DNA from 3 places in the Ligilactobacillus sp. LYQ60 genome. Region 1 is predicted to be linked to each of the others. Evidence: riboswitches for the same ligand, from Rfam matches in the RefSeq annotation. Region 1 holds a riboswitch; each other region holds the start of a gene.

Region 1 (3,148 bases):
TCATGTGTCACCACTGCGCCTGCGGCAATGACTGCCCCGTAGCCAACCCGGACGCCTTCTAGTACAACTGCATTGGCGCCAACCATAACGTTGTCCTCAATAACAACTGGTTGCGCGCTTGCCGGTTCAATTACTCCGGCTAAAACGCTCCCCGCGCCAATATGACAATGCCGGCCGACTTGCGCTCGGCCCCCTAGGACTACGCCCATATCGATCATCGATTCTTCCCCGATTACAGCGCCGATGTTAATGATAGCCCCCATCATAATGACTGCCCGGTTTCCAATTTTAACCTGGTCCCGGATAATCGCTCCGGGTTCAATTCGAGCATCCGTGTCAATGTAGTCTAGCAGCGGAACGGCGCTATTTCGAGCAAGTACTTCGACGTGGGTTGTTTCAATTACTGTGGCATGCGCCGTAATAAAGGGCTTAATCTTTCCCCAATCACCAATCAAAATTGCCATGGTTGGTGTATGAAAACTGGTGATTTCTGCTGGGAACGTAACAGTCGTAAATTTTCCTTGAAGATAAACCCGAACGGGCGTTGTTTTAGGGGCGTTTCCAATGTAGTTAATTATTTCTTGGGTATTCATTTGCTTCATTTTTAATTACTCCCTTCATACGGCAAATCATTAATTACTAGTTGTGAATAGCTTTCACGTCGAATTACGAGTTGCGAATGTCCGCGCTGTGCAAAAACGACTGCCGGTCGGCAATTTCGGTTGTAATTAGATGCCATTGAATAACCATATGCGCCGGTTACTGGTATCGCCACAATGTCTCCTGCGGATAACGGTGCAATTCGTAAATCATCCACTAAAACATCTCCCGATTCGCAGTACTTTCCAACTAACCGAATCCGGTTAATTGCGGGGGCGGTTGGACATGCAGCATTTAATGCAGTGTAGTGGGCATCGTATAGGGCTGGTCGAATGTTATCGCCCATCCCCCCGTCGACGGCGACGTACGGTAATCTCCCGGGGAGGTGTTTTTCACTCCCCACGGTATATAGCGTAGTTCCGGCGGGACCAACGATGGCCCGCCCGGGTTCGACCCACAAGGCTGGCAGTGGCAAATGGGCTTGCTTAAAAGATTGTTTGACAGTGGTGGTAATTGTTTGAAGAATCGTCTTCACGGGAACCGGGTGCTCATCATTTGTATACTGAATGCCAAATCCCCCGCCAATATCAAGTACGGCGGGGATTACCGCAAAGTTACGGGCCCATTGTGCAATAAGGGTGCATAATCGGTTAATTTCCGTAACGAAGCCATCCGGTACAAAGATTTGTGAACCGATGTGAGCATGAACCCCAATGAAGTTCATGCGGGGACAGGCTAAAATCCACTGCAACGCGGTAGTTGCCTGCCCTGAAGCGAGATCGAACCCAAACTTACTGTCAATTTGGCCAGTCGTAATGTATCGATGAGTGTGTGCCTGTACCCCAGGCGTCACCCGAAGCATCACGTTGACCGTAGCGTTCTGGTTAGTCAAAACCTGCTTTAGTAAGTTAATTTCGTGGAAATTATCAATAACAATTGTTCCGACATGCTTGGTAATTGCAAATTCTAGCTCTGCTTTTGTTTTATTATTTCCGTGAAAACAAATTCGCTCCGGTGGGAAGTGAGCTTGAAGCGCAGTATAGAGTTCTCCCCCTGATACCACATCAACATGACACCCTAAACGGGCCATTAACTGGTAGATTGCGATACACGAGAATGCCTTACTTGCGTAACAAACGGCAGATGTGAGCTCCGAAGCGGCAAGTGTTTGTGTGAATTGAGAAACAGCCGCCTTAAGCTGGTCAACGTCGTATACGATTAGTGGCGTTCCGTATTTACGGGCAAGTGTCAGGGCATCACATCCCCCGAGCATTAAGTGACCAGTTGGCGTTGTTGCGAATTGGTGTGAAAATGACATTTTAATTCCCCCATACGTTTTGAGTACAGGGCGCTAAAAAAATCCCCCGTGTGCGCGTCACACAGGGGAATCTACGTAATCGTTAATTAAAATTAGTGTAGAAATCCGATGTCGATAGCGCCCCGCAAGCCTTTATTTTCTTGCGACAGTCTGAAGTCTCTTAAACTTCAACCCAGCAAACCAGAAATAAAATTCCCTTTCCAGCGCTTCGGCGACCGCTCCTTTCACTTGGGATCATCGTTCGGGAATAAACTAACCCAAGATACTGATATTGGCCGCGCCTCTTCGACTTGCTTTTAATCTACACTGCTATTTACTAAATGTCAATCGCTAATTGAAATTTAATTTTCATTATTTTTTTCTTCCTTAGATGGCACCACTATTTGTTATTTTTATTTTACTTTAGGTGTTGACAGCACCAAATGCGTTATTAAAATAATACGTAATCTTTCACAGAATTCTTATTTGGAGGGGAAATTACATGAAAGTCGTTAAGTTTGGGGGAAGTTCGCTCGCAGATGGGCCACACGTTGAGCAGGCAATCGCAATTATTAGGGAAGACCCGAAACGCCGAATAATGGTGGTATCTGCTCCCGGGAAACGTTCAGCCGATGATGTTAAGGTGACGGATTTATTAATTGCATACGCAACCGCCGTTCTTCACCGTGATGATTACGCTGCAATTCGGGAAGAAATTATTCACCGGTACTTCGAAATTGCTGCGTACTTTAATTTACCGCAAAGTGACTTACAGTTTATTCCACAAACGATTATTTCCTTAGCGGAGACTTCCTTCCCGAACGCAGACTATTTAATGGCCGCGTTTAAGGCTACTGGGGAACGGCTAACAGCCTTTCTGATCGCTGCCCTCCTCAACTATCAGAAGATTCCTGCTCGTTTCATTGATCCCAAAGAAGCGGGAATTGTTGTAAGTGATCAACATGGCCCCAATAATGCAACGGTTCTCCCTGAAACCTATGATCACCTGGTGCGGCTCCAAGCTTTCCAGGAAGTTTTGGTGGTTCCGGGATTTTACGGCTATACTTCTGCCGGAGAAATTGCCACGTTTTCTCGCGGGGGATCAGACATTACTGGCGCTATTATTGCGCGGGGAGTGGCAGCTGAATGCTACGAAAACTTTACGGACGTAGATGCGATTTATGCGGCCAATCCAGCAATTATTTCCAATCCGCGTCCCATCAAAGAAATGACGTATCGGGAAATGCGCGA
Region 2 (3,148 bases), on a different contig from region 1:
CAACATAGGTAAGGTGCCCCACCTTGGTGTTTTGACCAATCTGCGCGTTCTTAACTTCGCAGAAGTTTCCGATATGAACCCCTTCACCAATCTCTGCCTTTGGCCGGAGGTGACTGTACGGTCCAATATTACTATCCTTATGCATTACCGCATTTTCAAGGAATGATGCCGTTACCGTTACGCCATTCTCAATGACACTATCCCGAATCTCGGAGTGCGCACCAACCACACAATCACTCCCAATGATTGTCTTCCCTTTAAGCACCACCCCAGGTTCAATTACAGTATCGTTCCCAATCTGGACATCCGCATCAATGTACGTGGTCGCTGGGTCGATCATGGTAACCCCGTTTTGCATGTGGTGGGTGTTAATTCGCTGCTGCATCACCCGCGTTGCGTTTGCCAGCGCCACCCGATCATTAACGCCCATTGATTCCGTGAAGTCGTCCATTTGGAAGGCGTCGACCTGTTTACCAGCCTGTTTTAAGATACCAATGACATCCGTGAGGTAGTACTCACCCTGCGCGTTATCGTTGGATAACTGGTGAAGTGCGGCAAATAATTCCTTATTATCAAAACAATACACACCCGTGTTAATTTCCTGAACAGCTGCTTCTTCTGAAGTTGCGTCCTTCTGTTCAACAATCTTGGCAACCGTTTCATCCGCATTCCGGATAATCCGTCCATAGCCAAACGGTTGTTCCGTATGCGCCGTTAAAACCGTGGCTGCCGCTCCTTGTTGCTCGTGGTAAGCAAACAACTGTTTAAACGTCGTCGCGGTAAATAATGGGGTATCACCACACGTTACGAGGGTAACGCCATCCTTGGGACCCAAAACATCCTCCGCTTGCATCACGGCGTGCCCCGTTCCAAGCTGTTCCGCCTGCAAAGCATAGGTGGTTCGCTCACCAAGAAGGCGCTTAACCTGATCCGCACCGTGACCAACAATAGTCACAATCTGGTCAATTCCAACCTGCTCCAGTTGAGTTAATACGTGATCAACCATTGCCCTCCCACAAACGGGGTGGAGGACCTTATATAACTTCGACTTCATTCGGGTTCCCTGACCTGCTGCTAAAATCACTGCATATTTCTCTGTCATAATTCCTCAAATCCTTTATTAACTAACTAATCTTAATCTTACTCCATGTCCTGAAGAGACGCAATTTTAGCTTCAAATCATAATTCCAACATTTAATAGAATAATTGAAAAAATATTCGCCTTTCCTTGACGATCACGAATGAACGTAGTATAAAGTTGGTAAATAAGGTAATAGAGGTCGCGACCAATAAGAGTACCTTTTCGGAGGCTTGCCCACGCCGATGATGAAAAGCGAAAGGAGCGGTTGCCGAAGCATCAGTTCTTGGGATGAGCTGAGTGCTGGGACGTAGTTGAATAAGCTACGGACTGTCGCAGTAATGCGGAGCGCTATTCACACGGAACGGATAAACCCCTCCTGGTGCATGTGGTGCCCGGAGGGGTTTTCTTCACCAGTAGTGTTAGCCAACCTTTATTAATTATTTAATCCAATTAATTAAGGAGCGGTTACTGATGGAAAACAGTCAACGCAAAATGTCAATGTGGAGCCTGGTCTTAATGATCTTTGCCGCCATTTATGGGCTTGGTAATACGACCGTCGGCTTCTACCAAATGGGATACGGTGCAATGCTCTGGTACGTTTTAGGGGCACTATTCTTCTTCATCCCTAGTTCACTTATGTTCGCGGAATATGGTTCCGCCCTCCAAGACAGCCAAGGAGGAATCTACTCGTGGCTCCAAGCTAGCATCGGCGAAAAGCCCGCGTTCATCGGAACTTTTATCTGGTACGCAGCATGGGTTATCTGGCTGGTGACAAACTTCTCAACGATTTCAGTTTCAATCTCGGGGGCTATTTTTGGAAGGGATACTACCCAGTCATGGCACCTCTTCGGATTAACGTCCAACCAAACACTTGGGTTAATCGGAATTACCCTCCTCGTCTTCGCGACGTTCGTATCAACCCGCGGGTTTGATAAGATTGAAAAAATCGCCAGTTTCTGTGGAACGTTTATTATTGGAGTAGCCATCTTCTTTCTTATTGTCAGTGCTATCTACCTGGTAGTCGTTCATGGTCACCTCGCTCAACCATTAACCACCCAGAGTATGGTAAGATCCCCGAATCCCGCATTCGGCTCACCCATCGCACTAATGTCGTTCTTTGTTTACGCGGTCTTTGCGTATGGCGGAATGGAAACGATGGGCAGCACCATCGATAAGGTAAAGGACCCAGACAAAAATTTCCCACGGGGGATTATCATTGCCGCTATCGGCATGATTGTAATCTACTGCATCGGTGTCCTTGCTTGGGGGGTTACCGCTAACTGGCACCGGGTTTTAAGTGGCAGCAACGTTGACCTAGGGAACATTACCCTGGTATTAATGAGTAACCTTGGATATTCAATTGCGCACACTCTTCTCCACACATCCGTTGCCACCGCAAAAATATGGGGATTATGGGCCGACCGGATTATCGGGATTGAAGAAATCTTTTCAATTTTTGGGGCCATCTTCATCCTCATCTACTCCCCGTTAAAGACAATGATTATTGGAACCCCGCAACGGTTATGGCCAACTAAACTCACCAAGCTCAATGAACACGGAATGCCAGCAACTGCCATGTGGCTCCAAACCATTATGGTTGTGCTGATTATCCTCGGGGTTTCCTTTGGGGGTAAATCCGCGCAGGCATTCTACACTGTTCTGCAGGATATGAACAACGTCACAACCTCCGTGCCGTATCTCTTCTTGATTGCGGCCTTCCCGTTCTTTAAGAAACGGCATGACTTAGAACGGCCATTTGAGATCTACACCAACCGGGCATTGACCACAACAGTTTCGTTTATTAGCTGGACTACCGTTTTCATGGGGATCGTCTTTACGGTTATCCAACCACTCCTTCAACACGACCTTTATACCGCCTTCTGGACGGTCTTTGGCCCAGTCTTCTTCGGCATCGTTGGCTGGAGCTTCTACTCCCTAGCTGGTTACCGGCAGCGCCACCGAACTGCAACGGGAATCCCCGTTGCAGAAGAGCTAAACAGCAACGATTAGTTACCATAATAAAAAATGAGGGTGTGATGAATGTCACACCCTCATTACTATTTTCGT
Region 3 (3,148 bases), on a different contig from region 1:
TGATCGCTGCTGTTGTAATCATACGTAACGCTCCTTTTTATAAAATCACCTTCATTATACTCTTTTCAAAAAGACCGGCTGATTAAGTTTTGGTTCTGCTGCGGGTTAGTGCATAAAGTATGGTATATTGAAGGCAAACTGAAATATGACTAAGAACGGGTGAGGAGTTAATGTATACGTGTGAACGCTGTGGCCACCAGTTAGAAGGAAACCAAGACAAGTGTGCCTTTTGCGGTGCCCGGCAACAACGGGATAATGCTACGGGTGAAAAGAAAAAATGTAAGAAGTGTCACCGTGATATTCCGGTAAACGCTAATTTTTGTCCGTACTGTGGGGCGGATCAAGCATACCTCGATCCGAATGAACTCCACCAGGAAGAAGAGGAGGATCTCCAGGGAAAGACCGTGCAGGGTGACAGGCCAATTCGGGTGACAACAATCAATAGTGAGGAGGACCTTCAGCGGTTCTTGATGGAAATGCAGCAGCAAATGCAACGAGAACAGCAGCGGGTGCCACACCTTCCCCGAAATGAGTCAGCTGAACCGGGGATTATTCCTTCAACGAAGTTAATGATGCGGGATACGTTTGTTTTAGGAAAACGGATGGGCCGGGCAGATTTTTGGTGGGGAACGCTTGGATTGGTTTTATTGCTGGCCTGTTATACGGTGGTTGTTGGGCTAGGGGTTCAGCTGTTAGTTGAACTCGGAATTAGTAAAACACTTGCTCTTCGGGTTGGCTTTACCCTTGGAATGGCTGGAACAACGGCAGCTGTGATTTGTAACTTAACGGCTCAGGTTCGGCGGTTTCATGACGCTGAATTACCCGCGTTTTTCTTTCTTTTTATTATCCTGTTAGGGGATATTCCGCTGCTTTTATTGTGCATAAAGGGACAGGTAATTACTAATGATCGGTATACTTTTCAGGCTCCCCGGGAACGGATGATAGCGTTTGAACAGCACTTCCAGCAGCACCAGCAAGAAGCCAAACAAGAAGAGGAACAAGATGAAGCGGAGAACCGGGTGCGGAATGCGGGGAAACAGCATGATGAGCACCATGACGATCAAGATGAGTGAGTTAGGGATTGTATTTAAGCGCTAAGTTTGGTATTGTAACACTATCGAACAGAGGTTGCGGTAATCAGTAGTAACTTAGTTGAGGCAGGGGATTGCCATTGAAGCTAGGTGAAAGGGTGCACCGCCGAAGCCTTACCTGGATCCTCCCGGGTGAAGCTGGGCGTCTGGTTAAGAGCTGGACGACTGTCGCGGGTGACCGCGGAGCGCTATCGATATCCATGAATCAGAGATAACTGTGAAGTGAGTGGGGCGTAGTTCGAGGCTACGCCCTTTTTGGTGTTGATTAGTGTTTGCCTCAATAATATTACTGAGGAGGACGAACCCATGAAAAAGGATTCGCACGAATATTCACTAAAACGGGACTTAAAGACCCGGCATCTTTCGATGATTGCCCTCGGAGGAAGTATCGGGACGGGGCTGTTTGTCGCTTCGGGTTCCGCAATCTCTACGGCCGGCCCTGGAGGCGGGTTGATTGCCTACGTCGCAATTGGGGTGATGGTGTACTTCTTGATGACGTCACTGGGAGAAATGGCGACATACATGCCGGTGTCGGGATCATTTGCTACGTACACAAAGCGGTTTGTTGACCCGGCATTAGGCTTTGCGATGGGGTGGAATTACTGGTTTAACTGGGCAATCACTATTGCGGTTGATGTCTCAACGGCGGCATTGGTGCTGCAGTTCTGGTTCCCCCACGTTCCTAATTGGATTTTTAGTCTGGGCGCATTAAGCTTAGTCTTCTTGATTAACTTTCTCTCCGTTAGGTCGTACGGAGAGACAGAATACTGGTTATCCCTGGTAAAGATTGTTACCGTTATTGTTTTCTTGTTGGTTGGTTTTCTTACCATCTTAGGCATTATGGGAGGGGGCCATGCGGTTGGCCTTCGTAACTTCACATACAAGCAGGCCCCGTTTGTGGGCGGATTGCCGGCAATTCTCAACGTCTTTGTTGTTGCTGGATTCTCATTCCAGGGGACGGAACTTGTTGGGGTTACGGCTGGCGAATCAGCCACACCTGAAAAAAGTGTGCCGACAGCAATCAAGCAGGTTTTCTGGCGGATTCTGTTATTTTACATCCTGTCAATCTTTGTAATTGCTTGCATTATTCCGTATACCAGTCCGGATTTACTAGGTTCTTCGGCTAAGGATATTGCCATTAGCCCGTTCACGCTGGTCTTTAAACGGGTCGGGTTAGCCTCGGCGGCCTCCGTGATGAATGCGGTCATTCTTACGGCGGTTCTGTCATCGGCTAATTCGGGGATGTACGCATCAACCCGGATGTTAATGTCGCTGGGGCAAACCGGTGATGCTCCGCGGATTTTTGGCAAAGTGAACCAACGGGGAATTCCGCTCCCAGCGTTACTGGTAACAACATTGGTTGGGTTGGCCACGTTCTTGACGAGTATTTTTGGGCAAAAGGTTTATATTTTCTTAGTGGCTGCGAGCGGGTTAACCGGGTTTATTGCGTGGGTTGGAATTGCAATTTCACATTACCGGTTCCGGCGGGCATACGTTGCTCAGGGGAAGGACTTAAACGCTCTGAAGTACAAGGCAAAATGGTTCCCGTTTGGGCCGATTTTGGCGTTTGTAATGTGTATTTTAGTGATTGTGGGGCAAAATACTAAGGCGTTTACCCACCTTGACTGGTATCAAATTTTGATTACGTACATGTCGGTTCCGTTGTTCTTCGGACTGTTTTTCTACTACAAATTTAAGCATCATACGAAGTTAATTCCGCTCAAGGAAGTTGACCTGACGACGACCCGGGTAACGGAGAAGAAACAGGTTGACAAGTAGGCGGAGCGGATTATACTGAAACCAAAGCTAAAGTGTTAAACATCATAATTCGCCATAAGTAGGTTTTCAGAGACGGGGAATGGTGAGAGCTCCGAACCGAAACTCCAGCGAGTTAAGTATGGGCGGGTAATGCCGCACGGGAGACCGTTACCTTAGTTGAGTGCGCAAGGAATGCGAACTTGGGTGGTACCGCGAAACGGAGTCCGTTCGTCCCATGGGATGACGGGCTCCGTTTACTTTTTTAAGGAGGAATACCATGTTAGACGTTAAGGATATTC

Evidence for each region. Region 1 has a riboswitch for lysine ahead of lysA (diaminopimelate decarboxylase). Riboswitches for the same ligand answer to the same signal wherever they lie in the genome.
Region 2: another riboswitch for lysine. It lies ahead of yjeM (glutamate/gamma-aminobutyrate family transporter YjeM); the one in region 1 lies ahead of lysA (diaminopimelate decarboxylase).
Region 3: another riboswitch for lysine. It lies ahead of ACI3EZ_RS02895 (amino acid permease); the one in region 1 lies ahead of lysA (diaminopimelate decarboxylase).

What each region holds. Positions count from the first base shown of each region.
Region 1 covers NZ_JBJFZV010000001.1:146,410-149,557, reverse strand. Annotated here, with positions in the region: gene dapD (2,3,4,5-tetrahydropyridine-2,6-dicarboxylate N-acetyltransferase) at 1-602, opposite strand, end outside; gene lysA (diaminopimelate decarboxylase) at 605-1,918, opposite strand; lysine riboswitch at 2,025-2,212, opposite strand; gene ACI3EZ_RS00660 (aspartate kinase) at 2,400-3,148, shown strand, end outside.
Region 2 covers NZ_JBJFZV010000005.1:78,995-82,142, reverse strand. Annotated here, with positions in the region: gene glmU (bifunctional UDP-N-acetylglucosamine diphosphorylase/glucosamine-1-phosphate N-acetyltransferase GlmU) at 1-1,102, opposite strand, end outside; lysine riboswitch at 1,267-1,440, shown strand; gene yjeM (glutamate/gamma-aminobutyrate family transporter YjeM) at 1,553-3,091, shown strand.
Region 3 covers NZ_JBJFZV010000002.1:2,326-5,473, reverse strand. Annotated here, with positions in the region: gene ACI3EZ_RS02905 (sulfite exporter TauE/SafE family protein) at 1-22, opposite strand, end outside; gene ACI3EZ_RS02900 (zinc-ribbon domain-containing protein) at 171-1,073, shown strand; lysine riboswitch at 1,115-1,290, shown strand; gene ACI3EZ_RS02895 (amino acid permease) at 1,398-2,870, shown strand; gene serS (serine--tRNA ligase) at 3,127-3,148, shown strand, end outside.